3 regions of the Neorhizobium sp. P1_A6 genome follow, and region 2 is predicted to be linked to each of the others. Evidence: predicted binding sites of a transcription regulator. Region 2 holds the regulator's gene; each other region holds the start of a gene.

Region 1 (12,091 bases), on a different contig from region 2:
TACATGATCAACCTGCGCGCCGAACTCGAAATCCGCCAGCTCCATGAAAAGATCGACCACCAGATGGCGCATCAATGGGAGCGTCTGGCGGAAATGCAGCAGATCCAGATCGAGCTTCTGGAACGGCGTGGCGGCGGGCCGGGCCAGAACTAGGCCGGGAACTCTTGTGCCGAATGAGATGGGGTGAACGGCGGCCAGTCCGCTTCTGACGATCAGAAGGACAGGCCGCCGTTCACCGCTACTATTTCAACGGCAGGAACAGTTCCACGACGACATCATGGACCTGCGCGCCCGGGAAGAGGGAGAAGTGCCGCTGGCAATAGATGGGGAAGTCGCGTGCGTCCTCTCCACTGGCTGGAAGCCAATCCCGATAAAGAAAGAGCGCGGCGGGTTCCAAATTGTGGGTATCGTGGAAGACGCGCAGGACCGCACAGCGCCCGCCCGGAATTACGCCTGGTTTCATCTGTGCGTCATCGGACGCAATCGGCAGGTCAGTCCCGACACACAGGTCCATGCTATACTCCGCCGGGATCGCAGGCGTTCTCTCAGAACGGAAGACGTTGAAGGTCGGGCTCGTCTCAGGCGATAAGCCGGCCGCCTTGCGCCAGGCAATGAAGCGCTCGATGGTATCGCCGAGTGTTGCCCGGTCGCCCCGATGCTCCATGATCGCCACCGGCGTCGGGGGGACATCGCGGATAGTCACGTCGTCGTTGGTATAGGTAATCTGCATGAGCTTGCTCCTCGCATTGTTCAAAGGCCCGAAGGCCGCAAGCCACGGTGCCCAGTCGGGCGACTTCCGGAATGATGAAGGCGATTGGCCAAGCCTTTGCCGAAAGGCGCGGGCAAAGGCGTCGGGTGCATCGTAACCGGCATCCATCGCTACGTCCGTGACGCTTGGAGCGTCCTTCGAAGCCAGCCGGTGCGAAGCGTGCTTCAAACGCGCAAGCTGGACATAGCGATGCACGGACACCCCGAAGGTGGACGCGAACTGCCGGTGGAAATGGTATTTCGAGAACGCCGCGACGCCGCTCAACACGTCCAGGCCCAGATCATCGTCCAGGTGCTGGTCGATATGGTCCAGCACCCGCTGCATTCGGGCATGGTAGTTTTCAAGTGGCGCCTTCATAGTCTTCCTCCGTGGCGACACCATCTACGCCCTTTCAAATATGACGCGCTCGACCGATCTTGCGGTTTGGCATGGATCAGCAGGTGCCTGCCAGCGACGCCGAAGGGGAGGTGGCAAACCCTAACGCGAGTTTGGCGGGATCGCCGGTTTTTGAGCGTTTGCTCCACCCATTCTTAAAGGGCTGCGTGCTAAACGTTTTTTGCCGCTGGTTAAAGCATCTGCGGTTCCCACCTTTCTAGGATTCTCAGATGAAAAAAGCTCTACTCATTGGCATGCTCGTCCTGGCCGCTCCCGCGCTGGCCCAGGCGAAAACACTCAAATTCCCGAGCGACGCTCCGATCGCCAGCATCAAGATCCCTGATGGCTGGAACCCGAAGGAAACCGAGACCGGGGTCGATGCCACGTCCAAGGACAACGCCGTCTATCTCTCCGCCGATGTTGCGGAGCTGAAATCGATGGACAAGACGGTTTCCGACGCCATCGATTTCCTGAAGGAGGTTGGCGTCACCGTCGATCCCAAGACGCTGAAGGAAACTCCGGTCGAGGAGTTCAACGGCATGCAGATGACCACGCTCGATTGGGACGGCAAGGACGAGAACGGTCCGGTGAGCGTCGGGCTCGCACTGATCCAGACATCGCCGACCAAGGGCCTCGTCGTCACCTATTGGGGAACCAAGGGCGACGAGGAAAAGCACCAGAAGGAACTGGTCGACATCCTGCTGTCGATCAAGCCGATCGTACAGTAATACCAGGTGCGGCGGCGGTCGTTTCCGCCGCCGCTTTCGGTTTCGTCGGACCGGTCGGGCGAAAAGTCAGCCGATGAAATCGTGGATGATGCGGGCGACCTGTTCCGGCATTTCGAGCTGCAGCATGTGGCCGCTCGGCACCTCCATGGATGCCCAGGACGGATCGGCGCTGAGTTTGGCGTAGATGCCGGAAAAGATCTTCGACTGGTCGATATTGGCCGAGACGTAAAGCCTTTTCGTGATCTTCTGATAGTCACCCGACAGCTTGATCTTCTGGATCATCGTCGCGAACGGCTGCGGTGAGCGGCTGGTCATGTAGTGGCGCAGATGTTCCGGCACGCGGGTCGCGTGACGGGCAGGAGGCGGCACCGCCACGCCGCCGAGTTCGCCGGCCATGGCGAGGTTGGCCATCGCCACTTCCGGGCCGAGCAGATCGAGCGCCGACTGGCCGTTTTCCGGCAGGAAGGCGTCGAGATAGGTCAGCGTGCGGATGCGGGCCGCGAAACGATCGGCGACCCCCGTGATCACCATGCCGCCGTAGGAATGGCCGACGAGGTCGAACTCCTCCAGGCCTTCCGCTTCGACAAGGCCGCAGACATCGCCGATATGGGTGTCGAGATTGATGGCGCCAGAGAAGAGGTGAGTGCGTTCGCCGAGCCCGGTGAGGCTCGGCACGAAGACCTGGTGGCCCATGCCCCGCAGAATATCGGCAACCGGCGTCCAGCTCGCGCTCGAACCCCAGGCACCCTGCACCAGAACGATTTTACGGCTGGCCATTCATCCCCTCCCGTCTGAACGATGCCGGTTGTTTCCCATCCGGCTCCGGTGGAGTCAATGCGACAGGTGGGGGGACAGGTTTGGCGGGATACGGCTGTTCAGCCGTTCTTCCAGGTGAGGCGGAAGACGCGGAGCCAGTTGTCGAAGGCGAATTTTCTCAAGGTCGGCTCGTCGAAACCGGCTTTGCGCATGGCAGCGAAGAGATGCGGCAGGCCGCTTGCATCCCCGATCTCGCGTGGCACGACTGTGCCGTCGAAGTCCGACCCCAGCGCCACGCGGTCCACGCCAACGCGGTCGATCAGATATCCGATGTGGGAGACGACGGTGTCGAGAGGGGTGTTTTCGTCCAGATGTGCATCGGCACGGATATCGTAGACGGCGAGGTTGAAGCCGATGACCCCGTCTGTATCGCGGATGGCGTCAAGCTGCCGATCGGTGAGATTGCGGGTGGAGGGGCAGAGTGCATGGGCACAGGCATGCGTGGCGACGAGGGGAGCGGTGCTCAAGGCCGCCACATCCCAGAAGCCCCGTTCGTTCAGATGCGCAAGGTCGATCATGATGCCGAGGGCATTACAGGCTCTCACCAGTTCCCTTCCAATATCCGTCAGGCCCGGGCCGGTGTCGGGCCGAGGGAGCGGAGACCCGCCGTATGGAGGATATGGAGATAGTCGAGATCGGGACCGATCGCCTCGGCGCCTTCCATATGAAGAACGACCGCGAAGGCGGATTCCGCCCGGGCGGTCTCGACGCTGCCGACATCAGTCGCGAGGCGCATCCGGCCACTTGAGCGCCGAATCAACAGATTGAGGGCGGCAAGTTGGGCGTCGATCAGTCGGCGGGCATAACCCTCTTCCAGGGCGTCGGCATAACGAACCTCATAACCATCGTCGGTGACCGTCAAATCGTTTTCCGGCTTGCGCTCCGGATAGGCATGTAGCGCAAACAATCCGCCGACCAGGTGCCCTTCGATCGCGCGGGGAAGATCGAGATGGCCGGCCTCGGACCGGATGAGGAAGTCCCGGCCCCCAGGCTTATAGTCCAGCATGAACTGGACCGCATCGTTATGCCCGTCGAAGACTGCGATTTTTTCCATAAGAATTCGTCCGGTTCCGGGGCAGATTGCTGGCGAGTCTTAGGACAGTTTTGTTACCGCCACATGCCGCGCATGCGGGCGGTGACGTCGATGCGGACCTGGTGGCGGGCCTGGCGTTCGGCGTCGGTCATCTGGGCGACGACCGGCCAGGCGGCGGTTTCGAAGAATTGCAGCAGCGTCGCCGGGATGAAGCGGGTGCGGGCGGCATAGACATGGCGGTCGCCCTGCGACGCCTGGCCGTGCACGAAGAAACGCTGCGGCGTCATCAGATGCAGGTGGTCCTTGGCCCGCGTCATCGCGACGTAGAGGAGGCGGCGTTCCTCCTCGACCTCGGCGGTCGAGCCGACGCCGAGGTCGGAGGGGATGCAGCCGTCGACGCAGTTCAGAAGAAAGACCGAGCGCCATTCCTGGCCCTTCGAGGAATGGATGGTCGAAAGGATCAGATAATCCTCGTCGAGCAGAGGCGTGCCGGATTCGGCGCTGGTCGCATCCGGCGGATCGAGTGTCAGTTCGGTAAGGAACCGTTCGCGGGAGGTATAGCCGGAGGCGATCTGCTCGAGCTGCAAAAGGTCGGCCTTGCGGGTCTCGGCATCCTCGTGAATTCGGATGAGATGCGGTTCATACCAGAGACGGGCGAGACCGATCTCGGAGGGCCAGCCCTGGCCCTTGCGGACGGCGGCGAGCATGTCGACAAAGGCCGGCCAATCGGCACCGGACCGTGGCGGGGCGGGAATTTCCTGGAGGGCAGCGAGCGGTTCGGGATCGGCGGCGATCGCATCGAGGACTTTTCCGGCCGTCTGCGGGCCGATGCCGGGGATGAGCTGCATCAGCCGGAAACCGGCGACGCGGTCGCGCGGGTTCTGGGCGAAACGCAGCGCCGCCAGCATGTCCTTGACATGGGCGCTGTCCAAAAACTTCAGGCCGCCGAATTTCACGAAGGGAATGTTGCGGCGGGTGAGCTCGACTTCGAGGGGTCCGGAATGGTGGGAGGAGCGGAACAGCACGGCCTGGTTTTTCAGCGTCATGCCGGTTTCGCGGTTCTCGAGGATTTTTTCGACGATGTAATTGGCCTGTTCGGCCTCGTCCTTGACGGCAACGAGGCGGGGACGCTCCTCCGACTGGCGCTCGGTCCACAGGTTCTTGGTGAAGCGCTCGCGGGCAAGATCGATGACGCCGTTGGCGGCGGCCAGAATCGTATTGGTCGAGCGGTAATTGCGGTCGAGCGTGACGATGTTGGCCGGCGGATCGAACGTGTTCGGGAAATCGAGGATGTTGCGGATCGTCGCGGCCCGGAAGGAATAGATCGACTGCGCATCGTCGCCGACGACGGTGAGGCCGATACCGCCGGGTTTCATCGCCATCAGGATCGACGATTGCAGCCGGTTGGTGTCCTGGTATTCGTCGACGAGGACGTGGTCGAAACGGCCGCCGACATCCTGCGCAATCGCCGGCTCGCTCATCATCTGCGCCCAGTAGAGCAGGAGGTCATCGTAATCCAGCACGTTCTGGGCCTGCTTGGCCTCGACATAGGAGGCGAACAGTTCGCGCAGCTGCTTTTCCCAGGCGGAGCACCAGGGGAAATAGAGTTTCAGCACCTCGTCCAGAGGCGTTTCCGAATTCACCGCGCGGGAATAGATCTGCAGGCAGGTGCCCTTGGTCGGAAACCGGTTCTCTGTTTTCGAGAAGCCGAGTTCGTGACGCACGAGGTTCATCAGGTCGGCGGAATCTTCCCGGTCGTGGATGGTGAAGTCGTGGTCGAGGCCGATCTGGTCGGCGTGAAGGCGCAGCAGGCGGGCGCCGATGCCGTGGAAGGTGCCGGCCCAGGAGAGCGCGTCGGTCATGATGCCGGCATTGGCGCCCAGAACCTGCGCGCAGATGCGCTCGACGCGGCGGCCCATTTCGGAGGCGGCGCGGCGGGAAAAGGTCATCAACAGGATGCGGCGTGGATCGGCGCCCGAGACGATCAGATGCGCGACACGATGGGCGAGCGTGTTGGTCTTGCCAGAACCGGCGCCGGCGATGACCAGCAAAGGCCCGGCCGGGCCGCCTTTGGGCACGTCCGAGCCGTGCTCCACCGCGCGCCGCTGCGCGTCATTCAGCTTTTCCAGATAAGCAACAGCCATGCCCGTTCCCGATGTGTTCGAATTAGCCATAGCTGATTCGTGCGCCTACGCGGAAATCGGCATTGCCGTGCATGCGGCAAGTCACCAACTTGCATGCGTGCCGGAACATTGCGATCATGCTGGCGGCGGTATTTCCGCCCAAGTGCAATTGCGTTCCAAGGGCTGGTGCTGCGACCAATTCGCTTCCGGCCCTGTATCTGTTTGTATTTCAAACGTAAATCACGCTTTTGTTATGTGGCCTCTCGAAATAAACTTGACCACAAATCTCTGCTTTGGTTATGACGGCCTCGTCAAATTCCTGACTCTCTTGCGGAGGCGATCTTGAAAACTTCGTTCACCTTGGCTGCGGGCGTTGCCCTGGCTGTTTCTGTTCTCGCTCTTTCCTCGCCGGCTTCGGCGCAGGTCAAGGATAGCCTGACCATCTATAATGCCCAGCACGAGGGGCTGACCAAGGAATGGGCGCAGGCCTTCACGGAAGAGACCGGCATCGTCGTTACCATCCGCCAGGGCGGCGACCTCGAAATCGCCAACCAGATCGTGCAGGAAGGCGCCAATTCGCCGGCCGACGTGTTCCTCACCGAAAACTCGCCGGCCATGGCGCTGGTGGACGGCAAGGGCCTGTTCGCACCGATCGACAAGGCGACGCTCGACCAGGTTCTGCCGGGCTTCCATCCGGCCAACGGCAACTGGGTCGGCATCGCTGCCCGCTCGACGGTTTTTGCCTATGACAAGACCAAGCTGACGGAAGACAAGCTGCCGAAGTCGATGCTCGACCTTGCCAAGCCGGAATGGAAGGGCCGCTGGACGGCTTCTCCGTCGGGCGCCGACTTCCAGGCGATCGTCGGTGCGCTGCTGCAGCTCAAGGGCGAGGAAGCGACCGCTGCCTGGCTGAAGGGCATGAAGGAAAATGCGACCCCGATCCGCGGCAATTCGACCGCGATGAAGGCTGTCAATGCGGGCCAGTTCGAAGGCGCGCTGATCTATCACTACTATTATTTCGGCGACGTGGCGAAGACCGGCGAAAACACCAAGAACGTCGGCATGCATTATTTCAAGAACCAGGATCCGGGCGCTTTCGTGTCGATCTCGGGCGGCGGCGTCCTCGCCTCCTCCAAGCACAAGGAACAGGCCCAGGCCTTCCTGAAGTGGGTTACCGGCAAGGGCGGCCAGAAGGTTCTGCGCGATGGCACCTCCTTTGAATATGCCGTCGGCAAGGGCGAGGCTTCCAACAAGATGCTGACCCCGATCGCCGACCTACAGGCCCCGAAGGTCGAGCCCTCGACCCTCAACAACGCAAAGGTCACCGACATGATGACCGCCGCCGGCCTGCTCTAAAAGCGGTCGATAACAGTTGCATGGAGACATCGCAGGGCGTACCTGCGATGTCTCGTATTTTCGGACCGTCAATGACTTCCACCACAGATACCCGGATCTCCATCGCGCCGCGACACCGCCTGCCGGCGGCATCGTTCTGGACGCTGACGATCGCGGTCGTGGTGGCTTTGCTGGCGCTCCTGCCGCTCGGCTTCGTGTTGTGGGCGGCGGCGGTGACCGGCTGGGAGATGGCCTCGCAGCTGATCTTCCGCTCGCGGGTCGGCGAGCTGCTGGCCAATACCGTCCTGCTCGTCGTCTTCACCATTCCGATCTGCGCCGTGCTTGGCGTTTCGCTCGCCTGGCTGACCGAGCGCAGCGACCTGCCGGGCGCGCGTTTCTGGTCCTGGCTCTGCGTCACGCCGCTTGCCGTGCCGGCCTTCGTGCATTCCTATGCCTGGATCGGAATGTGGCCCGGTTTCAACGGCCTTCCCGCCGGCGTGGCGATCTCGGTCGTCGCCTATTTTCCGTTTCTCTATCTTCCGCTTTCGGCCGCCTTCCGGCTGCTCGACCCGGCGCTTGAGGACCAGGCGGCATCGCTCGGGCTGGCGCCTTTCGCCGTTTTCCGGCGCGTCGTGCTGCCGCAGCTCCGGCTTGCCCTTTGCGGCGGGGCGCTGCTGGTCGGCCTGCATCTGCTGGCCGAATACGGGCTGTTTGCGATGATCCGCTTCGACACGTTCACGACCGCGATCATCGACCAGTTCCAGTCCACCTATAACGGCGTTGCCGCCTACATGCTGGCGCTGGTGCTGGTGCTCTGCTGTTTCGTGCTGCTCGGCCTCGAAGCCTCGCTGCGCGGCCGCAGCCGGTATGCGCGGCTCGGCTCCGGCGTCGCGCGCCGGCCGAAGATCGCTCGGCTCGGCAAGTGGAAATACGTCGCTCTCCTCCTGCCTGCGGTGACGGCCGCGTTTGCGCTCGGCATTCCGGTGCTGACCCTCGGTCGCTGGCTGATCGCCGGCGGCGCCGACGTCTGGCGCCTCGACGAGGTCGGGCTGGCGCTGTGGCAGACGCTGGTCATCTGCCTGATCGGCGGGCTTGCAACGACGGCAGCCGCCGTGCCGATCGCCTGGCTTTCCGTGCGCCGACCGACCCGTGCCAGCCGGTTCCTCGAAGGCTGCTATTATCTCGCGAGTTCGATGCCGGGCGTCGTCGTGGCGCTGGCGCTGGTGACGATCACCGTGCGGGCCATGCTGCCGCTCTACCAGAGCGTTGCCACCATCGTGCTTGCCTATGTGGTGATGTTTTTGCCGCGCGCGCTGGTGAGCTTGCGCGCCAGCATTGCGCAGGTGCCGGTCGAGATCGAACAGGCGGCGGCAAGCTTGGGGCGTTCGCCGGGCAATGCGCTGCTGGCGACCACGATCCGGCTTGCGGCACCGGGCGCTGCGGCCGGCGTCGCGCTCTCCTCGCTTGGCATCATGAACGAGCTCACCGCTACCCAGATGCTGGCGCCGAACGGCACCCGCACGCTCGCCATGGCCTTCTGGGCGCTGACCGGCGAGATCGACTATGCGGGTGCTGCGCCTTATGCAGTGCTGATGGTGGCTTTTTCGCTGCCGCTCACCTTTCTTCTCCATCACCAATCGAAAAAGATCGCCGGGCGATGACGCTGCTTACCCTGACCTCCCTGCGCAAACAGTACGGCTCCGTGGCCGCCCTCGACGGCGTCGACCTGTCGGTGACAGCCGGCAGCCGCACGGCGATTGTCGGCCCGTCCGGCTGCGGCAAGACCACGCTGCTGCGCCTGGTTGCCGGCTTCGACGCTCCGGATGAGGGCCGCATTGTGTTCGATGGGCGGACGCTTGCCGACGGCTCGTCCCAGGTGCCGGCGCACAAGCGCGGCATCGGCATCGTGGCCCAAGACGGCTGCCTGTTCCCGCATCTGACGATCCGCCAGAATATCGGTTTCGGGCTCGATGCGGAGGCCTCGGTCAAGAATGCCCGCATCGCGGAGTTGATGGACATGGTCGGGCTTGACCGGGCCATGCTTGCCCGCAAGCCGGACCAGCTCTCAGGCGGCCAGCAGCAGCGCGTAGCGCTTGCGAGGGCCTTGGCCCGCAAGCCGCGGCTGATGCTGCTCGACGAGCCCTTCTCGGCCCTGGATACGGGTCTGAGGGCCGCGACCCGCAAAGCGGTGACCGATGTGCTGACCGCGGCCGGCATCACCACGCTTCTGGTCACCCACGACCAGGGCGAGGCGCTCGCCTTTGCCGACCAGGTGGCGGTGATGCGGGCCGGCCGGTTTGCGCAGGTGGGCAGCCCGCGCGAGGTCTATTCGCGGCCGGTCGATGCGGCGACAGCGGCGTTTCTCGGCGAGGCGATCGTTCTGCCGGCCGACATCGCCGGCGGACAGGCAAAAAGCCCGCTGGGCGTGCTGCCGGTCGACGACGTCGCCTATCGCGGCAAAGGCGAGATCATGCTGCGGCCCGAACAGGTTACCGTCATGCAGGACAGCAGCCCGGACGGCAGCAGTGGCGCCTCGGGGACGATCACCGACATCAATTTCTGCGGTCCGACCTCGGACGTACGAATCAGGCTTGGCAGCGACCCACAAGGCTTCTCCTTCCGGCTCGACATTCCGAGCCGCGAGACGCTTGCCGCCGGGGATCGGGTGACGATCGGTGTGGCGGGAGCCGCCCACCTCTTCCGGTAAGCCGGCGTGCGACAACTACAGGCCGCCTGAAAAAGGATCTGTGACTTTCAGGATTCTACGGGACCTTCATCGCCGAAGGTGTGCCGCGATCTCGTCGTGAATGGCAGGCGAGGAGAACAGGACCGCGTTTCCGGATAGATCAGGCGGAATGTTTTCAGAAACGCCTGCAAGGTGGCTGCGGGTTGCACCAGCCTCCGTCGCGATAAGCCCCGCGGCGGCGACGTCCCACGGGAACAGCGTTTCCGTGTGGGCATCCAGCCGTCCGGCTGCGACATAGGCGATATCCAGAACCGGCGCCGCGCCGCGCCGGATGTCCTGGCACATCGACAGAATTATCCGCACCCGTTCCAGCAGCGGACCGGGATCGCTTTTTTCATGCGGGAAACCGGTGCTGACGATCGAACGCGCCAGGCTATCCGGCGAGGACGCCCGGATCGGGCGGCCGTTCAGAAAGGCGCCCTGGCCCTTCGCCGCGGTGAATGTTTCGCCCAAAGCAGGCGCATGGACGCAACCCGCCAGAACGTCACCATCCATGGCGAAAGCGACCGAAATGCCGAAATAGGGATGTCCCCTTGCGTAATTCGCGGTTCCGTCGATTGGGTCGATAATCCACAAGGGACCTGAGTAATCGAAGCGGTGGCTGTCGGCGTCTTCTTCCGAGAGGATGCGGTGGAGGGGAAACTCGGCCTTGATCGCCGCCTGGATAATCTCGTCCGAGAGCAGGTCGGCGCCGGTCACCAGATCGCTTGGCCCCTTGAAGCGGACCTGGCTGCGGGATGCTTCCCACTGTTCGATCACTGCATTCCCAGCCGCGACGGCGGCTTTACTGGCAAGAGACAGCATCCGGTCGTATTCGGTGCTCAATATCATGTGTCGCAATCCAATTCACGTTTCGCGGATATCGCGCAGAGGGCAGGGACATATTGGAGATACGCCGCTTCGCAGTCGAGGCTTACGAGTGGCACGTTTATGGAACCCTGGAACATTTCTTCGCGTTATCGGACCATCAACGTGAAGGAACAATTCCATGCTGAAATGGGCTCTCATCTTCCTCGTCATCTCGCTGATTTCCGGCTTCCTCGGCTTTTCCGGCATTTCCGCCGCGACGGCAGGGATCGCGAAAATCCTGTTCTTCATCTTCCTTGTCGTTTTCCTGATTTTCGTCGTGCTCGCCTTTGCGGCCGGCAATGCGATTCTCTGATTCTCCTGACGTCCCGCGGGTGAAGCGCAAGGAATCGGGCCGCTGAAACAAAAAAGCCCCGCCGAAGGTCGGGCGGGGCAAATTGGGGAAAATCCGCATCAATGACGCGGTGGGTCGCATTTGGCATATTCCATGTCGTGCTACGAGGCGGGTTGAGGCCGATTCGGTACGCTCGAGCGAAAAAAAGAGACCGGTCTCGATGCGGCGAGACTGCTCTGCGCAGATGCGGAGGTCAGGGGCGCGACGGATGTTTCTGGGCGAACACGAGCAGCTTCCAGACTACCGGGCCAAGGACGGTATGCTCGTGATGGATTTGCGGGATGGCGGCGGCCTTGTGGACGACGATCTCGTCGCCGCAGGTCCGGCACCGGTAGATCCCGGCATTCGGCACTTTCTGTCCGGGCATCCAGTCCTTGTCGAAGGCCGGCGCGCCGGTCTGGACGAGATGCTCCAAATTCTTGAACTGCGCCATGCTATACTCCCCTTGATTTTGTAACACCATAACAGGCGCAAATGACCAAATCGCCAGCAAGGCTGGTGAAGAGTTTAGGGAGAAGATGTGCCGTTTTGGAACGAATTCGTTAAGGGAGGGGCAGAAACGAAGAAATCCGCCGAAGCGGATTTCTCAACGTTTTGAACTGGATGGTGGGCGTGACAGGGATTGAACCTGTGACCCCTACGATGTCAACGCAGTGACTGTGCCGTAAATTGCGGCTTCCCGGTTATGCGGCCCCGTAAGGACGTCGATATCTCAAGCACGTGTAGTGCGTAGCTTGGGCAAACCTTGGGCAAATGACGCTCGCGAAGGTCCCATTATCACGCGGTAAATAAGCTTTGTAACTCGGCCTGCCGAGCGCATGCCGCCAACCCAAAATTTGAGGATAAGCCATGCAATTCAAGTTCGGCGAGCGCCAACGAAAGGTACTGAACAACTATTTCAACTGTGAAGAAGGCGATCCTCCACTTCCACCGTGTAACGACGGTTCTCCGTGTATGGATGGGCG
Region 2 (8,320 bases):
TCGCACGTGGCGCATGACTGTCAGCTCGGCAACGACATCATCATGTCGAACAATGTCATGCTCGCAGGCCATGTCCATGTGGCGGACCGGGCGATCCTCGGCGGCGGCTGCGCCGTGCATCAGTTTACCCGCATCGGCCGCCAGGCTTTCATCGGCGGACTTACCGCCGTCAATTACGACGTCATCCCGTATGGCATGCTGAACGGCAATCCCGGCGTGCTCGGTGGTCTCAACGTGGTCGGCATGACCCGCGCCGGCATTGAACGGGCGACCATCCATGTCGTCCGCCGCGCCTTCAAGCAGATCTTCGAGGGCGAGAGCAACATCCGCGCCAACGCAGCGGCGATCCGTAACGACTACGCCGATTGCAAGGAAGCGATGGAAATCCTTGATTTTATCGCGGCCGATAGCGATCGCGCCATTTCCTCGACGTTCCGCGGCAAGGGCTGACCCGCGATGACCGGCCTCCCGAGCCTTGCGCCGAAGGGCCGGCTGGCGATCATCGCCGGGAAGGGCTTTTTACCACTCTATGTAGCAAAAGCCGCGCAGCAAGCCGGTGAAGCGCCGCTCATTCTCGCGCTCGCCAATGAATCCGATCACAGCTTTGATGGTTTCGAGGCGGTTTCCGTCGGCGTCGGCGATCTTGCCGCAATCGAGCGCCTGTTTCGCGACAAGGGCGTCACCCGCGTCATCCTCTCGGGAGGTGTGGCGCGAAGACCTGACTGGCGCGACATCCATCCAACCTTCCGCACCATCCTGAAAGTCCCCTCCGTGGTTCGCACGCTGCTGTCCGGCGGTGACGATTCAGTGCTCCAGATGGTCATCAAGCTCATCGAGGCGATGGGCTGCGAGGTGCTGGGCGCCCATGACATCGTCCCCGGCCTGCTCGCCAAGACCGGACCGCTCGGTGCTCATACGCCATCCGATGATGATCGCCGCGACATCGATCGTGCGTCCGAAGCCGCCAAGCGTCTCGGCGAACTCGATATCGGCCAGGGCGCCGTCTGCGTCGGTGGACGTGTCGTGGCGCTTGAGGGCGTCGAAGGCACGGACCGGATGCTCGAACGGGTGACGGCATTGCGCGCCGAGGGCCGCATTTCGGCCCGCCGCAAGGGCGTGCTCGTCAAGCTTTGCAAACCGCAACAGGATATGCGCGCCGACCTGCCGACGATCGGGCCGTCGACCGTCGAGAATGTCATCCGCGCCGGGCTCGCCGGTATCGCGGTGGAGGCGGGACGCGCGCTTGTGCTGGAAGAAGTGAAGATGATTGCCGCGGCCGATGCTGCCGGTATCTTCGTCTGCGGTATCGATCCCGGTCTGCCGCAAGGAGGATTGTGATGGTCAAGACTTTGAAGGTTGGCGTCATCGCCGGCGAAGTATCCGGCGATCTCCTCGGCGGCGACCTGATTGCGGCCTTGAAGGCAGCTTATGGCGGCGAGGTCGAACTCGTCGGCGTCGGCGGCGAGGCGCTCGAAGCGCAGGGCCTTGATCCGCTCTTTGATTTTTCCGAACTGTCGATCATGGGGATCACCCAGGTGATCGCCCGCCTGCCGAACCTGATCAAGCGGATCAACCAGACGGCGGCGGCCATCGTGGCTGCAAAGCCGGATGTGCTGATCATCATCGACAGCCCCGATTTCACCCATCGTGTCGCCAAGAAGGTAAGGGCCGCTCTGCCGGACCTGCCGATCGTCGATTATGTCTGCCCGAGCGTCTGGGCATGGAAGGAATACCGCGCCAAGGCGATGCTCGCCTATGTCGATCATGTCCTGGCTGTGCTGCCGTTCGAGCCCGAGGCCATGAAGCGTCTCGGCGGACCCGAAACAACATTCGTCGGTCACCGCCTGACCGCCGATCCGTCGCTCCTCAAGGTCCGCGGTATCCGTGCCGAACGCCCCGTAAAGGCGCAGGGCGAACAGAGGACGATCATGCTGTTGCCGGGCTCCCGGTCGGCGGAGATCAAGGCGCTTCTGCCGGTCTTCGGCGAGGCGGCCCGCCAGTTCGTCGCCCGCAACGGACCGACCCGTTTCCTGCTGCCGACGGTTGCCCGCCAGGAAAAACTGGTGCGCGAGATCGTTGCCGGTTTCGAGGTCAAGCCGGAGATCACGGCTGATACGGACGGCAAATGGGCGGCATTCGCCGAAGCCGATGCAGCGCTTGCAGCCTCGGGTACGGTTATCCTGGAACTCGGTCTTGCCGGGATTCCACTGGTCTCGGCCTATAAGACCGACTGGCTGATCACCATGCTCGCAAAACGCATCAGGACCTGGTCCGGCGCCCTGCCGAACCTGATCGCCGACTATGTCGTCGTGCCGGAATACGTCAACGAGGTGGTGCGGCCGGCAAGCCTGTGCCGCTGGGCCGAGCGCTTGTCCTCCGACACGATGCAGCGTCGCGCCATGATCGAAGGTTTCGATCTTACGTGGGAGCGCCTGCAGGTGCCCGTGCCGCCCGGTGAGGCCGCCGCCGGCATCGTTCTCCAGGTTATGGACACCAAAAAACCCGGCCATTTCTGACCGGGTTTTTATTTGGTTGTGATTGCCGATTAACGCTTGGAAACCGGGATGTAGTCGCGCTGCGCTTCGCCGGTATAGAGCTGACGCGGGCGGCCGATGCGCTGCTGCGGATCTTCGATCATTTCGGCCCACTGGGCGATCCAGCCGACGGTACGCGCGAGAGCGAAGAGCACGGTGAACATGGTGGTGGGGAAGCCCATCGCCTTCAGCGTGATACCCGAATAGAAGTCGATATTCGGGTAGAGCTTCTTCTCGATGAAGTACTCGTCGGTGAGCGCGATGCGCTCGAGTTCCATCGCGACCTGCAGCAGCGGATCGTCCTTGTGGCCGAGTTCGCCGAGCACTTCATGCGTGGTCTTCTGCATGATCTTGGCGCGCGGATCGTAGTTCTTGTAGACGCGGTGACCGAAGCCCATCAGACGGAACGGATCGTTCTTGTCCTTGGCGCGGGCGATATATTCCGGGATCTTGTCGACCGTGCCGATTTCCGTCAGCATGTTGAGCGCAGCTTCGTTGGCGCCGCCATGGGCCGGGCCCCAGAGGCAGGCAATGCCGGCCGCGATGCAGGCGAACGGGTTGGCGCCCGAGGAACCGGCGAGGCGGACCGTCGAGGTCGAAGCGTTCTGCTCATGGTCGGCATGCAGGATGAAGATGCGGTCCATGGCGCGCGACAGCACCGGATTGACCACATACTCTTCGCACGGAACCGCAAAGCACATGCGCAGGAAGTTCGACGCATAGTCCAGGTTGTTCTGCGGATAAACGAAGGGCTGGCCGATATGGTACTTATAGGCCATCGCGGCAAGCGTTGGCATCTTGGCGATCATGCGCAGTGAAGCGACCATGCGCTGGTGCGGATCGGTGATGTCGGTGGAGTCGTGATAGAAGGCAGACAGCGCCCCGACACAGCCGCACATGACGGCCATCGGATGGGCGTCGCGGCGGAAGCCGGTGAAGAAGCGGCTCATCTGCTCATGCACCATCGTGTGATGGGTCACGCGATAGTCGAAGTCCTTCTTCTGGGCAGCGGTCGGCAGTTCCCCGTAAAGCAGCAGGTAGCAGGTTTCCAGGAAGTCGCCGTGCTCGGCGAGCTGTTCGATCGGATAACCGCGATGCAGCAGGATGCCGGCGTCGCCATCGATATAGGTGATCTTGGATTCGCAAGACGCCGTCGAGGTGAAGCCGGGGTCGTAGGTGAAGGTGCCGGTGTGCTTGTAGAGAGCGCCGATATCGACCACATCGGGACCGATGGTCCCCGACTTGACCGGCAGATCGACTTGTCTGTCACCGATTACCAGATTTGCGCTTGTTTCCGTCATGCTGATCCTCCAACCTTTTGGCGGCATGGCGCCCTAAAAGCGCCACAAGAATTAAGCGTCCACCAGTTTAGCTATATGATCCTAAAGCTGATGCCAAGCTGTCGTGACGGCATTTTGTGCAGCGCGAAAAATTATTGAGCAACAGCTTTTGCTTGGATGTCCAACTTCCTGTTGCATGCCCTTTCGGTGGCTCGGAATTCCCGATATTTAACCGCCAGTTGACGACCGAAGAAGAAACGCGCAGGTTGTATTGCCGCATGTCTGGCGGTAGGGCGGACAGAGCGTTTCATGCCGGAGGAAAATGCATTTCCGACGCATGCCGAGGCAGGGAAACTGATATCCCGGCCGCCGGACCCCCGCATAAACACAAGCGCTCCCGACTCGGGCAAGCTCCGAAATCTGGCCGAGCTTTTCCCCGCGATCGAGCGCCGCCCGCCGGTCCATACGCTGGACGGTGGCTTTCTCCGCTCCGCGAGCCGGCGCCTCGATCGGCTGCGACGCCGTCTCCCGGTCATGCTGGAGGAGGAGACGGTTTATGGCCATGGCTTCCTTTTCCTGCCGGTCGTCGTCGGGGCAGGGGCCGTCTGCTGGTTCGCACTGCCCCATAACCCTGCGTTCTGGCCGTTTTTCCTCGTTTTTTGCGTATGTACGATCTTCGTCACCGTCTCGCGCCACCGCTCCGGCACGATCCATCTCTTGCCGCTCGGTGTCGCGCTCTTTCTGGGCGGCATGATGCTGGCACAGTTCGAGACGTGGCGGCGGTCCACCGTCGTTCTCGATACGCCGGTGACAACCGAACTTGCCGGCGTGGTCGAGCGCAGGGAGATCGATGCCCAGGGCCGTTGGCGTTATGTCGTCCTTATCGACCGGACATCCAATCCGGAAGTCAGGCGCCCGCCGGAGCGTGTATCGCTGCTTGCAAGGTCTCGACATGAGCCCGCCCAGATCGGCGAGACGATCAGCGGCCGCGCGCGCCTTTCACCACCCTCCGGACCTGCACTGCCTGGCCTCAACGACTTTGCCTTCTCCTCCTATTTCGACGGCATCGGCGCGGTCGGATTTTTTTATGGAGCGCCGAAAAAACAGGCTGCCGGTCCGTCGACCCGGAGCTGGATTGCCGACATCGAAAGCCGGCTTTTCGATCTCCGCAGCGCAATCGCCACCCGTATCCGCGAGACCGTGCCGGGAGATTCCGGCGCCTTTGCCGCGGCAATCGTGACGGACGAACGCCGGGCGATCTCCAAGGGAACGACCGAAGCTTTACGGCTTGCGGGATTAGCCCATATCGTCGCCATTTCCGGACTGAACATGGCGCTCGCCGCCGGTATCTTCTTCGTCGGCGTGCGGACCGCGCTCGCGGTCTTTATGGGCCTCGGCCACGCCTATCCGGTGAAGAAGATCGCCGCACTCGGCGCCCTGATAATGGTCACCGCCTATTACCTGATCTCCGGTTTCGGCGTTTCGGCCGAGCGGGCCTACATCATGATGGCAATCATGCTGGTTGCCGTCCTCTTCGACCGACCGTCGATCAGCCTGCACAATGTGGCGCTGTCCGCGCTCGTCATCATCGCCATGTCGCCCTCGGAAATGCTCGGGCCGAGCTTCCAGATGTCGTTTGCCGCCACCGTTGCCCTGGTCGCCGGTTACGCGCTCTGGAAACAGAGGGCCGAGGGCCGCGATCCTCAGCCTCTGCCGTTCCGTCACCGCATGGTGATGCCGATCCTGGCATCGTGGAATTTCGCAGCCGGCGTCTTCGTCACCTCGCTGATCGGCGGCGTTTCGACCGCGATGTTTTCGGTCGAGCATTTCCATCGCATCGCCACCTATGGCCTCGCCGCAAACCTCGCAGCCATGCCGATCATCTCCTTCGTGGTGATGCCGGCCGGTCTGGTCGGCATGCTGCTGATGCCCTTCGGCCTCGATGCTCCCTTCATGAAGCTCATGGGCCTCGGCTTGGAAGCGGTGATCGTTATTGCCAGGCACGTGGCTGCCTGGGGTGGCGATGTCGGGATAGGCCGCCAGCATCCATGGTTCCTGACGGTCTCAACGGCAGGCTTCCTGCTGCTGACCCTGCTCAGGACGAAGCTAAGGCTGATCGGTCCGCCGCTGATGGTGACCGCTCTGCTGCTTTCCTGGCATGAGCGATCGACGCCTCTGGCGGATATATTGGTCTCGGAAGACGGGACAATGGTGGCGCTCGTAAACGGGGAACGGGTTTCCACCAACCGCGCCCGCCCGCCTGATTTCATCTACGACCAGTGGAAGAGGGCGCTTCTGCTCGGCGACCCGACCAAACCGGACATGTCGCCAGCCAGAGACAAGCCGCCCGACCGCAAACCAGCAGGCGCAAAAAACGATAAGCGCCGTGAGTTGACCTCGATGGAACTCGAAACCGTGAGGTTGCGAATAAGCCAGGTGACTTCCGACCGCTTCACCTGCGAGCCTAAGGCCTGGTGCGCCGCAAGCACGGGCAATGCCATCATCGTGGCCGTCGAAGACGGCCGTTATGCCGGCGCTGCCTGCGACGCCGCCGATCTTGTCATCGCCCCGCGGGCACGCTTCGACCGATGCCGGTCCGGCGGACTGATGATCAATGGCACGACGCTCAGAAAGACCGGCGCGCTGGAGATTTCGCTGAACGGCACGGGCGACATGCGACGCTGGGAGGTCCGTGCCGCAATGGCGGCCGAGGACCGGCCCTGGACTAGGCACCGCCACTACGATTGGCGAAGCCAGAGTTTCGACAACGCGTTGCCGGAACCGCTCCGGCAGCTAATCAGTGATAACGGCGGATGAGGCCGACGAGCTTGCCCTGGATCTTCACCCGGTCAGGCCCGAAAATGCGGGTCTCGTAGGCGGGGTTGGCGGCTTCGAGCGCGATCGAGGCGCCGCGGCGGCGAAAACGCTTCAGCGTCGCTTCCTCATCGTCCACCAGCGCCACGATGATGTCGCCTGGATTGGCCGTCGTGCCGTTGCGAATGATCACGGTGTCGCCATCGAGGATGCCGGCCTCGATCATCGAATCGCCCTTGACCTCCAACGCATAATGCTCGCCGGAGCCGAGCATCTCGGCCGGCACGGAGATGTCATGCGTGTTGTTCTGGATCGCCGAGATCGGCACGCCGGCGGCGATGCGGCCCATCACGGGAACGGTCGTCGCGTTCGACGAGCCGTCATTGGCCGCGAGCTTCTGAGATGCTGCGGCCGGCTGCGGTTTGCCGAGGCTGCCCTCGATGACGCTGGGCGAAAAACCGCGCCGCGGCTGAATGCTCGGCGAATAGGCTTCCGGGAGCTTGATGACTTCCAGCGCGCGGGCCCGGTTCGGCAGGCGGCGGATGAAGCCGCGCTCCTCGAGCGCCGTGATCAGACGATGGATTCCGGACTTGGACGCAAGGTCGAGCGCGTCCTTCATTTCGTCGAATGACGGCGGGATACCGGATTCCTTCATGCGTTCGTGAATGAACAGAAGCAATTCCTGTTGTTTGCGCGTGAGCATCTTTTGGCACCCTCAGAGTCGGAAACAAATCCAGAACGGACACTATATGTTCCATATGTGTTCCGCAAGTCCCTAAATTTCTGTGAAGTATGATGATTTTTTCTTCATAGATGCGTGCCAGATATCTGGTGTCACACCACTTGCGCGGCGCCAGCCCGCTGCCAAAGTAGCTTTGCGATTCCAATTCAGGGGGCCCTCGCGTGAACGCAAGACCGATCGATCATCTCGTGCTGCCGGTGGCGGGACTTACCGCTGCGCGTTCCCGGCTCACGGCGCTCGGTTTTACAGTTGCGCCGGATGCTTTTCATCCTTTCGGCACCGCCAATGCTTGCGTGTTCTTCTCGGATGGGACCTACCTGGAGCCGCTGGCTCTTGCCAACCGACGCCATGCGGGTGTTGCGGCAAAGCGCGGCAACGTTTTCACGGCTCGCGATCTCGCCTTCCGCAAGACGTCCAACCGGCAGGGCTTTTCCGCTCTCGTTGTCGCGACCCGCGATGCGATGGCCGATCATGCGCGTTTCAAGATGCGCGGCGTTTCGGCAGGCGACGTGCTGGAATTTTCCCGCGGCATGATCCTGGCCGACGGTTCCGAGACGCAGGCGAGCTTCCGGCTGGCATTCGCCGGCGATGACCGCGCGCCCGAGTTCTTCCTGTTTTCCTGCCAGCGCATCAACCCGCTGCCTGCCGACCGCGAGCTGGAGCGGCATGCCAATACCGTCACCGGCCTGAGCGAAATCATCCTGTCGGCCCCGACACCTGCCGATTTCGCTCCGCTGGTCGAACAGGTGCTGCTGACCAAGGCCGCGCCGGAGGCTGCACCGCTCCAGCTTGCCGCGGCCAATGCCCGCATCCGGATCCTGCAGGATCGGGAGCTCGAGGCGGAATTTGCGGTTCAGCCGACCCCGGGCGCCGAAGGACTGCGCGGCCGGGCGGTCATCTTCAAAACCGCCGATCTTGCCGTGACAGAGATCACCCTTGCTGCTAATGAC
Region 3 (12,091 bases), on a different contig from region 2:
CAGGCGGAGCGACCAATCCTGCGCCATACGGGCCAGCGCGTCATAGATCGCCGAGTTGCCGTGCGGATGGAATTTACCCATCACGTCCCCGGTCACACGGGCGCATTTGACGTATTTCTTGTTCCAGTCGATGCCGAGTTCCGACATGCCGTAGAGGATGCGCCGGTGGACCGGCTTCAATCCGTCGCGGACGTCAGGAAGGGCGCGGCTGACGATGACGCTCATTGCGTAATCGAGGTAGGACCGCTGCATCTCTTCCATGATGGAAATGGGTTCGATGCCTGGAGGCAGCTTTCCGCCGCCGGGTGTGCTTTGCTCAGTCAAATCGGATCACGATCTCTGTTCGGAATCAGTTTCTTTTTTATAGCGGAAAGCGGTTCCGAGCGCCAATTTCCACAATGGTTTTGAACAGCTTTTGCGGCTTTAACACGGCTTTTGAACAAGGTCGAAACATGCCGCGACGCGGACGGAGTGGGGTTTCTTTCGCTGCCGGCCTGTCCTAACAATCTTCGCATGCGACTGCAAGGATTGCAGCCTGACAGGGAGAGGATATGGCGACCCCCGATATGCTGGTCAATGCCCTGACCACGATGCTCGTGACACTCGACCCGCCCGGGCTGGCGCCGGTCTTTCTGGGCCTGACCGTCGGCATGACTGCCCTTCAGCGCCGCCAGGTCGCCTTCCGAGGATCGCTGATCGCCTTCGGCATCCTCGCCGTCTTTGCGCTGTTCGGTTCGAGCGTGCTCGGGCTGCTCGGCATATCGATCGGCGCCTTCCGCATTGCCGGCGGCCTGCTGCTCTTCTGGATCTCCTTCGAAATGGTGTTCGAGAAACGCCAGGAGCGGAAGGAAAAGACGTCCCAGGCCGCAATCACCATCGACCATATCCACAATATCGCGGTGTTTCCGCTGGCGTTGCCGCTGATTGCCGGTCCGGGCGCGATCTCAGCCACAGTCCTGCTTTCCGGCACCCTGCCCGGCATTCTCGACCGGGCGCTTCTTATCGGCGTCATCGCGCTGATCATGCTGCTCGTCTACGCAACGCTATTGGTCGCCGAACGGCTCGACCGTTTTCTCGGGGTCACCGGACGGGCAATCCTCACCCGTCTGCTCGGCGTGATCCTTGCGGCGCTCTCCGTCCAGTTCGTCGTCGACGGAGTACGCTCGGCCTTCAATCTTTAGGCCCGCACTCTTCGGGTAGGACGCAGCCTTCGGTAAGACCCGGGCGACAGAGCGGAATTTTCTGCTAAAACGCGATTCAACCCCACCTCACTCGAAGGTCTCCATGATGCGCCGCATGTTGCGCCGGCTCCTGCCGGAAGCCACCCCCGTCAGTCCCAAGGAAAGATTGCGTGCAGCGCTTGGCGCACTCGCGGGCATTCTGGTGACCGGACTGCTGGGAAGCCTGGCTTTGAAGGCAGATGCAACGCTTCCGGCACTGGTCGCCCCTATGGGGGCTTCGGCCGTGCTGCTGTTTGCAGTGCCTTCCAGCCCGCTTGCACAGCCCTGGTCGATCATTGGCGGCAATATCGTCGCCGCCCTGGTCGGCGTGACCGCCGCTCTTTTGATAACCAATCCGTTCCTGGCCTCGGCGGTGGCGATCGCCGTTGCCATCGCGGCGATGATGACGCTTCGCTGCCTGCATCCCCCGAGCGGCGCGATCGCGCTGACCGCAGTGCTCGGCGGACCGACGATCCATGAACTCGGATACGGTTTCGTGATCTGGCCGGTCGCCGGCAATTCGCTCGTCCTGCTGCTGATCGCGCTGGCCTTCAACAATCTGACAGGACGTCGTTACCCGCACGCGGCCAAGCCGGCGGCGGCCGATCACGGCACGAGAGATCCCGCCTCGATCCAGCGCATCGGCTTTACCTCCGCCGACCTCGACGATGTCCTGAAAGAATACGACGAGTTCCTGGATATCGATCGCGACGACCTCGAAACGATCCTGCGCCGGACGGAATTGCGCTCCTATCGCCGGCGCGCCGGCCACCTCGATTGCGCCAGCATCATGTCGCGCGACGTGGTGGCGGTCGCACCCGACAATACGCTGAAGGAGGCGCACGACCTGATGCGCGCCCACCATTTCAAGGCCCTGCCGGTTACCAACGACAGGGCGGAAGTGGTGGGGATCGTCACCCAGACAGATTTTCTCGACAAGGCGAACTGGACGAGAGGTCGGCCGAAAATCGGTTTTGCCCAGCGTATGCGCCTCGTCCTGTCGGGCGCCAGCGCACCGAACGACACGGTCAAGGACATCATGACGGCGCCGGTCAGGACGGTTGGCCCGGCCACGCCGATCGCAGATGCGATCGTCATCTTTGCCGAAGAAGGGCTGCACTACCTGCCGGTCACCCGGGAGAACAACAAACTGGTGGGCATTCTATCGCAATCAGACGTCCTGGTCGCGATGCTCGCCGACAAGGCGGCCGCCTGAACAACAATTCAGGCAGCCGCCATTTCAGAGATCGATGGTAACCGACAGATCAGAACGGGATGTCGTCGTCGAGATCACGGGAGAAATTGCCGCCTGCCGGCTGACCGCCGGAGGACTGACCGCCGCGGCTCGCACCGCCCGCAGCAGGCCGGCGATCGTAATCGTCGCCGCCGCCGAAGTCGTTGCCGCCAAAATCGTTGCCGACACGATTGCCGCCAGCACCGCCACGGTCGCCGCCGCCCTCGCCGCGACCGTCCAGCATGGTCAGCGTCGAGTTGAAGCCCTGAAGCACGATTTCCGTCGAATAACGGTCGTTGCCGGTCTGGTCCTGCCACTTGCGGGTCTGCAGCGCGCCTTCGATATAGAGTTTGGCGCCCTTCTTCACATATTGCTCGACGACCTTGCAGAGGCCTTCATTGAAGACGACGACCGTATGCCATTCGGTCTTCTCGCGGCGTTCGCCATTGTTGCGGTCACGCCAGGTTTCGGACGTGGCGATGCGAAGGTTGGCGATCGGCCGGCCGTCCTGCGTCCGGCGGATTTCAGGATCAGCCCCCACATTCCCCACCAGGATTACCTTGTTCACACTACCAGCCATATTCATCACCTCATCTGCCGCCCGGTAACGGCACCAAAAATCAATCGCGACACTCTAGCCCATTGGGGCCAGCCGTTGGGCTTTTGCGATCTTTAATCCACAGGCAAATTTGTTCTTTATTTGTTCTATTTTATTCCTATAGTGCTGTCAACCGACTCGGGAACGGCGCCGCATCGCAGCAGTTTCGTCTCGACAGCCGCGGATCAATCACTACATAAGGACCTTCAATCCTCCCGAGAGCATGAAGATGAGCGAACTGAAGAGCATTTCTATACGTGGTGCGCGCGAGCACAATTTGAAGGGCATCGATCTCGATTTGCCCCGCAATTCGCTGATCGTCATGACCGGCCTTTCGGGCTCGGGCAAGTCTTCGCTCGCCTTCGACACGATTTATGCGGAAGGCCAGCGGCGTTATGTCGAAAGCCTTTCGGCCTATGCGCGCCAGTTCCTGGAAATGATGCAGAAGCCAGATGTCGACCAGATCGATGGGCTTTCCCCGGCGATCTCGATCGAGCAGAAGACGACGTCGCGCAATCCGCGCTCGACGGTCGGCACTGTCACCGAAATTTACGACTACATGCGCCTGCTTTTTGCGCGCGTCGGCGTGCCCTATTCGCCGGCGACCGGCCTGCCGATCGAAAGCCAGACGGTCAGCCAGATGGTCGACCGCATCCTCGCCTTCGAGGAAGGTACGCGTCTTTATATTCTGGCACCGATGATCCGCGGACGCAAAGGCGAGTATAAAAAGGAACTCGCCGACCTGATGAAAAAGGGGTTCCAGCGCGTCAAGGTCGACGGCCAGTTCTACGAGATCGCCGACGTTCCGGCGCTCGACAAGAAATACAAGCACGATATCGATATCGTCGTGGACCGGCTCGTGGTTCGCTCCGATATTGCCGCGCGCCTGGCCGATAGTCTCGAAACCTCGTTGAAACTTGCCGATGGGCTGGCGGTTGCCGAATTCGCCGACAAGCCGCTGCCGCCGGAAGAGACTTCGGCCGGCGGATCCGCCAACAAGTCCCTCAACGAAACGCACGAACGGGTGCTGTTTTCTGAAAAGTTCGCCTGCCCCGTCTCCGGATTCACCATTTCGGAGATCGAACCGCGGCTGTTTTCGTTCAACAATCCATTTGGCGCCTGCCCCACCTGCGACGGTCTCGGCTCGCAACAGAAGGTGGACGAGGCGCTGATCGTACCGGAGCCTGCCCGCACGTTGCGCGACGGCGCGATTGCGCCATGGGCAAAATCTACCTCGCCCTATTACAATCAGACGCTCGAAGCACTGGGCAAGGTTTTCGATTTCAAGCTGTCCAGCCGCTGGAACGAGCTTTCCTTGGACGCACAGAAGGCGATCCTCGAGGGCACCGAGGAAAAGATCGAATTCCACTATGCCGATGGCGCCCGCTCCTACAAGACGGTCAAGAATTTCGAAGGCATCGTGCCGAACCTCGAGCGCCGCTGGAAGGAAACCGACAGCGCCTGGGCGCGCGAGGAGATCGAACGGTACATGTCGGCGGCCCCCTGCCCGGCCTGCAACGGCTATCGCCTCAAGCCCGAAGCGCTGGCGGTCAAGATCAACAAGTTGCATATCGGCCAGGTTACCGAGATGTCGATCCGGATCGCGCGCGACTGGTTCGAGGTGCTGCCGGAGCAGCTGAACGCCAAGCAGAACGAGATCGCGGTCCGCATTCTGAAAGAGATCCGCGAACGCCTGCGGTTCTTGAACGATGTCGGCCTCGACTATCTCAGCCTGTCGCGCAATTCCGGCACATTGTCCGGCGGCGAAAGCCAGCGCATCCGGCTTGCCTCGCAGATCGGCTCCGGCCTGACCGGCGTGCTCTACGTTCTCGACGAGCCGTCAATCGGCCTGCACCAGCGCGACAATGCCCGCCTGCTCGACACGCTGAAACACCTGCGCGACATCGGCAATACGGTGATTGTCGTCGAGCATGACGAAGACGCGATCATGAGTGCCGACTACGTGGTCGATATCGGCCCAGCGGCCGGCATCCATGGCGGACAGGTGGTGGCCGAAGGCACGCCCAGCGAGGTGATGGCCAATCCGAAATCGCTGACCGGCAAATATCTGTCGGGCGAGCTCGGCGTGCCGGTACCGGCCGAGCGCCGCAAGCCGAAGAAGGGCAAGGAAATCAAGGTTTTTGGCGCCCGTGGCAATAACCTCAAGAATGTCACGGCTGCCATTCCGCTCGGCGTCTTCACCGCCGTCACAGGCGTGTCCGGCGGCGGCAAATCGACCTTCCTGATCGAGACGCTTTATAAATCCGCCGCGCGCCGCGTCATGGGTGCGCGCGAGATTCCGGCCGAACACGACAGGATCGACGGCTTCGAGCATATCGACAAGGTGATCGATATCGACCAGTCGCCGATCGGCCGCACGCCGCGGTCCAACCCGGCCACCTATACCGGCGCGTTTACGCCGATCCGTGACTGGTTTGCCGGTCTTCCGGAGGCAAAAGCCCGCGGCTACCAGCCGGGCCGTTTCTCGTTCAACGTCAAGGGCGGCCGCTGCGAGGCCTGCCAGGGCGACGGCGTCATCAAGATCGAGATGCACTTCCTGCCCGACGTCTACGTCACCTGCGACGTCTGCCACGGCAAGCGCTACAATCGCGAAACGCTCGACGTCACCTTCAAGGGCAAATCGATCGCCGACGTGCTCGACATGACGGTCGAGGAAGGCGTCGAGTTCTTCTCGGCGGTACCGGCGGTGCGCGACAAGCTGCAGTCGCTTTTCGAGGTCGGGCTCGGCTATATCAAGGTCGGCCAGCAGGCCAATACGCTTTCGGGTGGCGAGGCGCAGCGCGTCAAGCTAGCCAAGGAACTGTCGAAACGCTCGACGGGACGCACGCTTTATATCCTCGACGAGCCGACGACCGGGCTGCATTTCCATGATGTCGCCAAGCTTCTGGAAATGCTGCAGGAACTGGTGAACCAGGGCAATTCCGTGGTGGTTATCGAGCATAATCTCGAGGTCATCAAGACGGCCGACTGGATCATCGATATCGGCCCTGAAGGCGGCACAGGCGGCGGCGAAGTGATCGCGGCCGGCACGCCCGAGCAGATCGTCAAGGAAAAGCGGTCCTATACCGGCCAATTCCTGAAGGAACTGCTGGAGCGTCGGCCGGTCAAGAAGGTGGAAGCGGCGGAGTGAATCTCTGCATGTGGGAGGGAATTGATGACCAAAGCCGGGACAATTCGCACGGGCATCGGCGGCTGGACCTTCGAGCCGTGGGAAGGCACGTTCTATCCTGAAAAACTGGCCAAGAAAAAACAGCTCGAATATGCCGCAAGCAAGCTGAAGGTGATCGAGGTCAACGGCACCTATTACGGATCGCAGAAGCCGGAGACCTTTGCCAAATGGGCATCCGAGGTTCCAGACGGCTTCATCTTTTCGCTGAAGGCCAGCCGCTTCACTACCAACCGCAAGGTTTTGGCCGAGGCGGGGGAGTCGATCGAAAAATTCCTGACCCAGGGCCTGACCGAGCTCGGCAATCATCTCGGGCCGCTGCTCTGGCAGTTCGCGCCGACCAAGAAGTTCGAAGCGGACGATTTCGAGGCCTTCCTGAAATTGCTGCCGAACAAGCTGGACGGGCTGAAGCTGACCCATGTGGTCGAGGTCCGCAACGACACGTTCAAGGTCCCGGAATTTATCGCGCTGCTGGCGAAATATAATATCGCGCCGGTCTGTGCCGACCATTTCGACTATCCGATGATCGCGGATGTCACGGCGGATTTCGTCTACACGCGCCTGCAAAAAGGCTCGGACGAGATCAAAACCTGCTACGCCGAAGAGGATATGAAGGCCTGGGCGAAAAGGCTGGAAACCTGGGCCGAGGGCGGCGTGCCGGACGACCTGCCGCTGGTCGATAACAAACATAAGCCGAAGAAGGAGCCGCGCGACGTTTTCGCCTTCTTCATCCATGAGGGCAAGGTGAACGCGCCCTATGGCGCGATGGCGATGCGCGAACTTCTGGAAAGCCGCAGTTAGAGATCCAGCCGTACGCCGGCATGGGTGGCGAGGTCTTCGGCCGTCACGCCCCTGCCCGCCCACTTGCCGGCTTCGCCATGCAGGTAGACGCCCGCAGCGGCCGCCTCGAATGCGGTCATGCCTTGGGCGAGCAATGCGCCGATCATGCCCGCGAGCACATCTCCGGAACCGGCAGTCGCCAGCCACGGCGGTCCGTTGGTATTGATGTAGGCGCGTCCGTCGGGGCTGGCGATCACCGTGTCGGCGCCCTTGTAGACAATGGCAGCGTGAGCGCGGGCGGAAGCCGCCACCGCCTTTTCCACCTTGCTCAGGTTGTCATCCGCGGCGATGTCGGGGAAAAGCCGGGCGAATTCGCCTTCGTGCGGCGTCAGCACCAGATGGGGCTCTCCGCCGGCAAAGGCATCGAACAGGTCCGAGGGCTTTTCCTTGAAGGAGGTAATGCCGTCGGCGTCGAGCACCAGGGGGCGGTCCTTCAACGCCAGTGCAAATTGCCTCGCCTTCTTGCCGATGCCGAAACCCGGTCCGAGCACGAAAGCGGCAAGTTTTGCCGTGCGAAGCCAGTTTTCCAGGTCTTTGAGCGTGTCCACCCGGTGCAGCATGATCGCGGTCAGCGAGGCCGCGTTGACCGGCATGGCGTCCTCCGGCGAACCGACCGTCACCAGCCCTGCCCCGGCCCTCAGGCCCGCGGTTGCCGAAAGGCGGGCGGCCCCGGTTTTGCCGGCCTCGCCGGAAAACACGGCCAGATGTCCCCGTCGGTATTTATGGGTCTCACTTCCCGGCTCGATCAGGAGACCGCGCCACGATTCAGGGCAATTCTCTTTCGTCCTGCCGGCAACCTCGCGAATGATGCGGGCTGGAATGCCGATATCGAAAACTTCGACGTCACCGCAGAGAGACCTGCCCGGCAGCAGCAGGTGGCCCGGCTTGCGAGTCATGAAAGTGACCGTATGGGCGGCCTGAAAGGCGGCGCCGAGCGGCACGCCCCGCCTCCCGCAGAGACCGGACGGCAGGTCCACCGCAAGAACTGATATCCCCGCCTCGCCGACCTCGCGGATCACCTCCGCGACAATGTCCGGCACTTCGCGCGTCAGGCCGGCACCGAACAGCGCGTCGACCACCACGTCACCGGTCCGCGGCTGATAGGCTTCGAGCGGTTTCGACGGCAGGCCGCAGAGGTCGCGCGCCCGTCTTGCATCGCCTTTCAGTGTTCTGGGATCGCCGAGATGATGGACGTCAACGGCGGCGCCGGCTTCGGCAAGCGCGCGGGCCGCGACATATCCGTCCCCCCCATTGTTTCCGGGACCGCAGAGTGCGACAAAACGCAACGCGCCGGGAAAATGCCGAAGCGCGGCGGCAGAAATCGCGCGGCCTGCCCTGTCCATCAGGTCGAAGGACGGAATGCCGGATCGGGCAGAGGCGGCATCCGCCGCCGTCATCTCGTCAGGCGTCAGCAGCAGTGAAACAAGCGAAGCATCCATAGCGCTATTGAACGGAAAGATGATCAGAAAACAAGCGCCACTTCTCTAGCCAGAATGGCATAAAAATTATGCAATTGCCTAAATAAGTGACCTCGCCTTGACTATATTCGATATCACTTAAGTTCCGAAAAAACTTCAAAAAACTCCGATTCTTGTGTCGCAACGCACAAATTTCGAGAAAAACGGAAGCAGTTTTGCCACTGAACCTGCTGTTTTATGGGGAATCGGTGCAAAACCGCATTGTTTTTTTGAAAGTGCCATGTGAGTTTGGCACGATAACTGCATTGGCATGGGCGAGCGGGTAACGGCCTGCTTCAAGAGAGAAGCGGAGATATAGTTTCTCATGAAAAAGATCGAAGCGATCATCAAGCCTTTCAAGCTCGACGAAGTGAAGGAAGCCCTTCAGGAAGTCGGCTTGCAGGGGATCACAGTGACCGAAGCCAAGGGCTTTGGCCGCCAGAAGGGCCATACGGAGCTCTATCGCGGCGCTGAATACGTCGTCGACTTTCTGCCCAAGGTGAAGGTCGAGGTCGTCCTGGCGGACGAGAATGCGGATGCGGTCATCGAGGCGATCCGCAACGCTGCACAGACTGGACGGATCGGAGACGGCAAGATATTCGTCTCCAACATCGAGGAAGTCATTCGCATCCGCACCGGTGAAACGGGCGTGGACGCCATCTAAACGCCCGCAAAATACCGCCCCAAGGCCAAAGGCCGGGGTTTCATCGTCATCGTACATCGAGGAGGTCATATGACGAGCGCAAGCGAAATCATGAAACAAATCAAGGAAAACGACGTCAAGTTCGTGGACCTGCGCTTTACCGACCCGAAGGGTAAGCTGCAGCATGTGACCATGGACGTCGTCTGCGTCGATGAGGACATGTTTGCCGATGGCGTCATGTTCGACGGTTCCTCGATCGGCGGCTGGAAGGCCATCAACGAGTCGGACATGGTGCTGATGCCGGACCCGGCGACGGTCCACATGGACCCGTTCTTCGCTCAGTCGACCATGGTCATCTTCTGCGACATTCTCGATCCGATCTCGGGCGAAGCCTATAACCGCGATCCGCGCGGCACCGCCAAGAAGGCCGAAGCATACCTGAAGGCATCTGGCATCGGCGATACGGTGTTTGTCGGCCCCGAGCCGGAATTCTTCGTCTTCGACGACGTCAAATACAAGGCCGATCCTTATAATACAGGCTTCAAGCTCGACTCGTCGGAACTGCCGTCGAACGACGACACCGATTACGAAACCGGCAACCTTGGTCACCGTCCGCGCGTCAAGGGTGGCTATTTCCCGGTTCCGCCGGTCGACAGCCTCCAGGACATGCGCTCCGAAATGCTGACCGTGCTCGCCGAAATGGGCGTGGTCGTCGAAAAGCATCACCACGAAGTGGCTTCCGCCCAGCACGAGCTCGGCGTCAAGTTCGACACGCTGGTGCGCAACGCCGACAAGATCCAGATCTACAAGTATGTCGTCCACCAGGTCGCCAATGCCTATGGCAAGACCGCGACCTTCATGCCGAAACCGATCTTCGGCGACAACGGCTCGGGCATGCACGTGCACCAGTCGATCTGGAAGGACGGCAAGCCGACCTTCGCCGGCGACGAATATGCCGGCCTTTCCGAAAGCTGCCTCTTCTATATCGGCGGCATCATCAAGCATGCCAAGGCGATCAACGCCTTCACCAATCCGACGACGAACTCCTACAAACGTCTCGTTCCGGGTTATGAAGCGCCGGTTCTGCTTGCCTATTCGGCCCGCAATCGCTCGGCTTCGTGCCGCATTCCGTTCGGCACCGGGCCGAAGTCGAAGCGCGTCGAAGTCCGTTTCCCGGACCCGCTGGCAAACCCCTATCTGGCCTTCGCCGCCATGCTCATGGCCGGTCTCGACGGCATCAAGAACAAGATCCATCCCGGCAAGGCCATGGACAAGGATCTCTACGACCTGCCGCCGAAGGAGCTGAAGAAGATCCCGACGGTCTGCGGCTCTTTGCGTGAAGCGCTCGAAAACCTCGATCGCGACCGCAAGTTCCTGACTGCCGGCGGCGTCTTCGACGACGACCAGATCGATGCCTATATCGAGCTCAAGATGGTGGAAGTCATGCGCTTCGAAATGACGCCGCATCCGGTCGAATTCGACATGTATTACTCGGCCTGATCCGATCAGTGTCTCGTGAAACTGGAAACGGCGGGTCGCAAGCCCGCCGTTTGTCGTTCCATAGCAGCGATATTCCTCGGCGAGACTTTCGAAACATCTCGCGCACCCGGCATCGTTCTCGTTGCGGGCGGCGTAGTTCTGGCGACGAAACGGCCGCAGGGGGCTACTAAGCCTTAAGTCTATCCCGTGGAACGATACGGGCCGGTCTGCATTAATCTCTTGATGTCGGAGAATTTTATTCCCACATTAGGATGCGAAAGGACATCGCACCATGAAACAACGCAACGCTAAATTTACCATCGGAGAAGTGGTCCGCCACAAGGTTTTTCCGTTTCGGGGCGTCGTGTTCGATGTGGATCCGGAATTCGCCAATACGGAAGAATGGTGGAATTCCATTCCCGCAGAAATCCGGCCGAACAAGGACCAGCCCTTCTATCATCTCCTCGCGGAGAATGACGAGACGGAATATGTCGCCTATGTTTCAGAGCAAAACCTGGAGCATGACGAAAATGATGCCCCGCTGCGCAATCCGCAGGTCTACCAGATCTTCGATCGCGGACCATCGGGCCAGTTGAAGCCCAAGATCATACTGGCCCACTAAACTCCATTCCGAGAACTGGAAAGGCGTCGGCATCCCAGCCGGCGCTTTTTTGTGTCCGGAATCAGAAAGCCCGGCGCGTGGCCGGGCTTTGAAATTGTCTGGCTCCCGCTGAAAGCTTACTGGCCCTGCTTTGCAGCGTTCTGGGCGTCTTCCAGCTTCTTGCGGGTTTCTTCCGCCTTGCGCTGCATGCCTTCTTCAAGGCTGCGCTGGCTCTGGGCGATCTGTTCCTGCGGCATGGCCGGGCCATCAAAGATGCCGGTAAAGCCGGTCAGCGGAACCTTGATCGGGTTCGGCGCGCGACGGAAGTTGATCGAGGTGAAGACCACCTCGCTGCCCTTCTTGAGGCTGGCGACCATCGCGTCCGTCAGCGGCACTTCGGCAGTGCACTTGTCCGGAAGGCAGACGATATAATCGAGCTTCTGGCCCTTGCCGCCATCGATCTGCATGACGATGCCGGGCGGCACGAGGCGCGCGGTCGGTACAGAGACCTGCATGATCTTGCGGTTGACCTTGCCTTCGACCGTGATCAGGCCGACGGCGGTGATGAGCTGACCGTTCTGGGCAGCAATGATGTTCTGCACGACGCAGAGGTCGCTGTCGTCCTGCTTTGTGCAGGTCTTGAACCAGCCGAGCGGCGGTGCGCCAGGAGCCCCCGCGGCCGGAGCATCCTGTGCAAGAGCTGCAACCGGCAGCGCGATTGCGCCGGCCGAAAGAGCGAGAGCAGACATTGCCGTCCGCAGAACTTGGGTTGCCTTAAGCATCATAACGAGATCCGTCTCCTGAAATCAGCTGGGTACGGCAGACGCCGTCA

The links. Region 2 encodes LexA, which represses DNA repair genes until DNA is damaged. Its sites were predicted from a motif close to TGTTCNNNNTGTGTTCNG; they were not measured.
Region 1: AC1D3C_RS11930 (ATP-dependent helicase) is a predicted target of LexA. The motif match lies at 5,869-5,886, and genes of this name have one in related genera.
Region 3: uvrA (excinuclease ABC subunit UvrA) is a predicted target of LexA. The motif match lies at 3,145-3,162, and genes of this name have one in related genera.

What each region holds. Positions count from the first base shown of each region.
Region 1 is NZ_JBFTZM010000005.1:25,994-38,084, forward strand. It holds gene AC1D3C_RS11905 (DUF1003 domain-containing protein) at 1-153, shown strand, start outside; gene AC1D3C_RS11910 (AraC family transcriptional regulator) at 242-1,126, opposite strand; gene AC1D3C_RS11915 (histidine kinase) at 1,375-1,872, shown strand; gene AC1D3C_RS11920 (alpha/beta fold hydrolase) at 1,939-2,649, opposite strand; partial or broken gene AC1D3C_RS11925 (dipeptidase) at 2,748-3,742, opposite strand; gene AC1D3C_RS11930 (ATP-dependent helicase) at 3,796-5,865, opposite strand; gene AC1D3C_RS11935 (iron ABC transporter substrate-binding protein) at 6,187-7,200, shown strand; gene AC1D3C_RS11940 (ABC transporter permease) at 7,272-8,840, shown strand; gene AC1D3C_RS11945 (ABC transporter ATP-binding protein) at 8,837-9,886, shown strand; gene AC1D3C_RS11950 (inositol monophosphatase family protein) at 9,953-10,756, opposite strand; gene AC1D3C_RS11955 (DUF1328 domain-containing protein) at 10,914-11,087, shown strand; gene AC1D3C_RS11960 (hypothetical protein) at 11,320-11,559, opposite strand; gene AC1D3C_RS11965 (hypothetical protein) at 11,976-12,091, shown strand, end outside.
Region 2 is NZ_JBFTZM010000003.1:292,633-300,952, reverse strand. It holds gene lpxA (acyl-ACP--UDP-N-acetylglucosamine O-acyltransferase) at 1-450, shown strand, start outside; gene AC1D3C_RS08305 (LpxI family protein) at 457-1,338, shown strand; gene lpxB (lipid-A-disaccharide synthase) at 1,338-2,516, shown strand; gene gltA (citrate synthase) at 2,546-3,835, opposite strand; gene AC1D3C_RS08290 (ComEC/Rec2 family competence protein) at 4,124-6,631, shown strand; gene lexA (transcriptional repressor LexA) at 6,612-7,331, opposite strand; gene AC1D3C_RS08280 (VOC family protein) at 7,532-8,320, shown strand, end outside.
Region 3 is NZ_JBFTZM010000007.1:13,892-25,982, reverse strand. It holds gene gyrA (DNA gyrase subunit A) at 1-324, opposite strand, end outside; gene AC1D3C_RS15595 (MarC family protein) at 552-1,181, shown strand; gene AC1D3C_RS15590 (HPP family protein) at 1,288-2,436, shown strand; gene AC1D3C_RS15585 (single-stranded DNA-binding protein) at 2,486-3,034, opposite strand; gene uvrA (excinuclease ABC subunit UvrA) at 3,282-6,203, shown strand; gene AC1D3C_RS15575 (DUF72 domain-containing protein) at 6,228-7,040, shown strand; gene AC1D3C_RS15570 (NAD(P)H-hydrate dehydratase) at 7,037-8,518, opposite strand; gene AC1D3C_RS15565 (P-II family nitrogen regulator) at 8,862-9,200, shown strand; gene glnA (type I glutamate--ammonia ligase) at 9,270-10,679, shown strand; partial or broken gene AC1D3C_RS15555 (DMT family transporter) at 10,743-10,856, shown strand; gene hspQ (heat shock protein HspQ) at 10,951-11,280, shown strand; gene AC1D3C_RS15545 (invasion associated locus B family protein) at 11,397-12,044, opposite strand.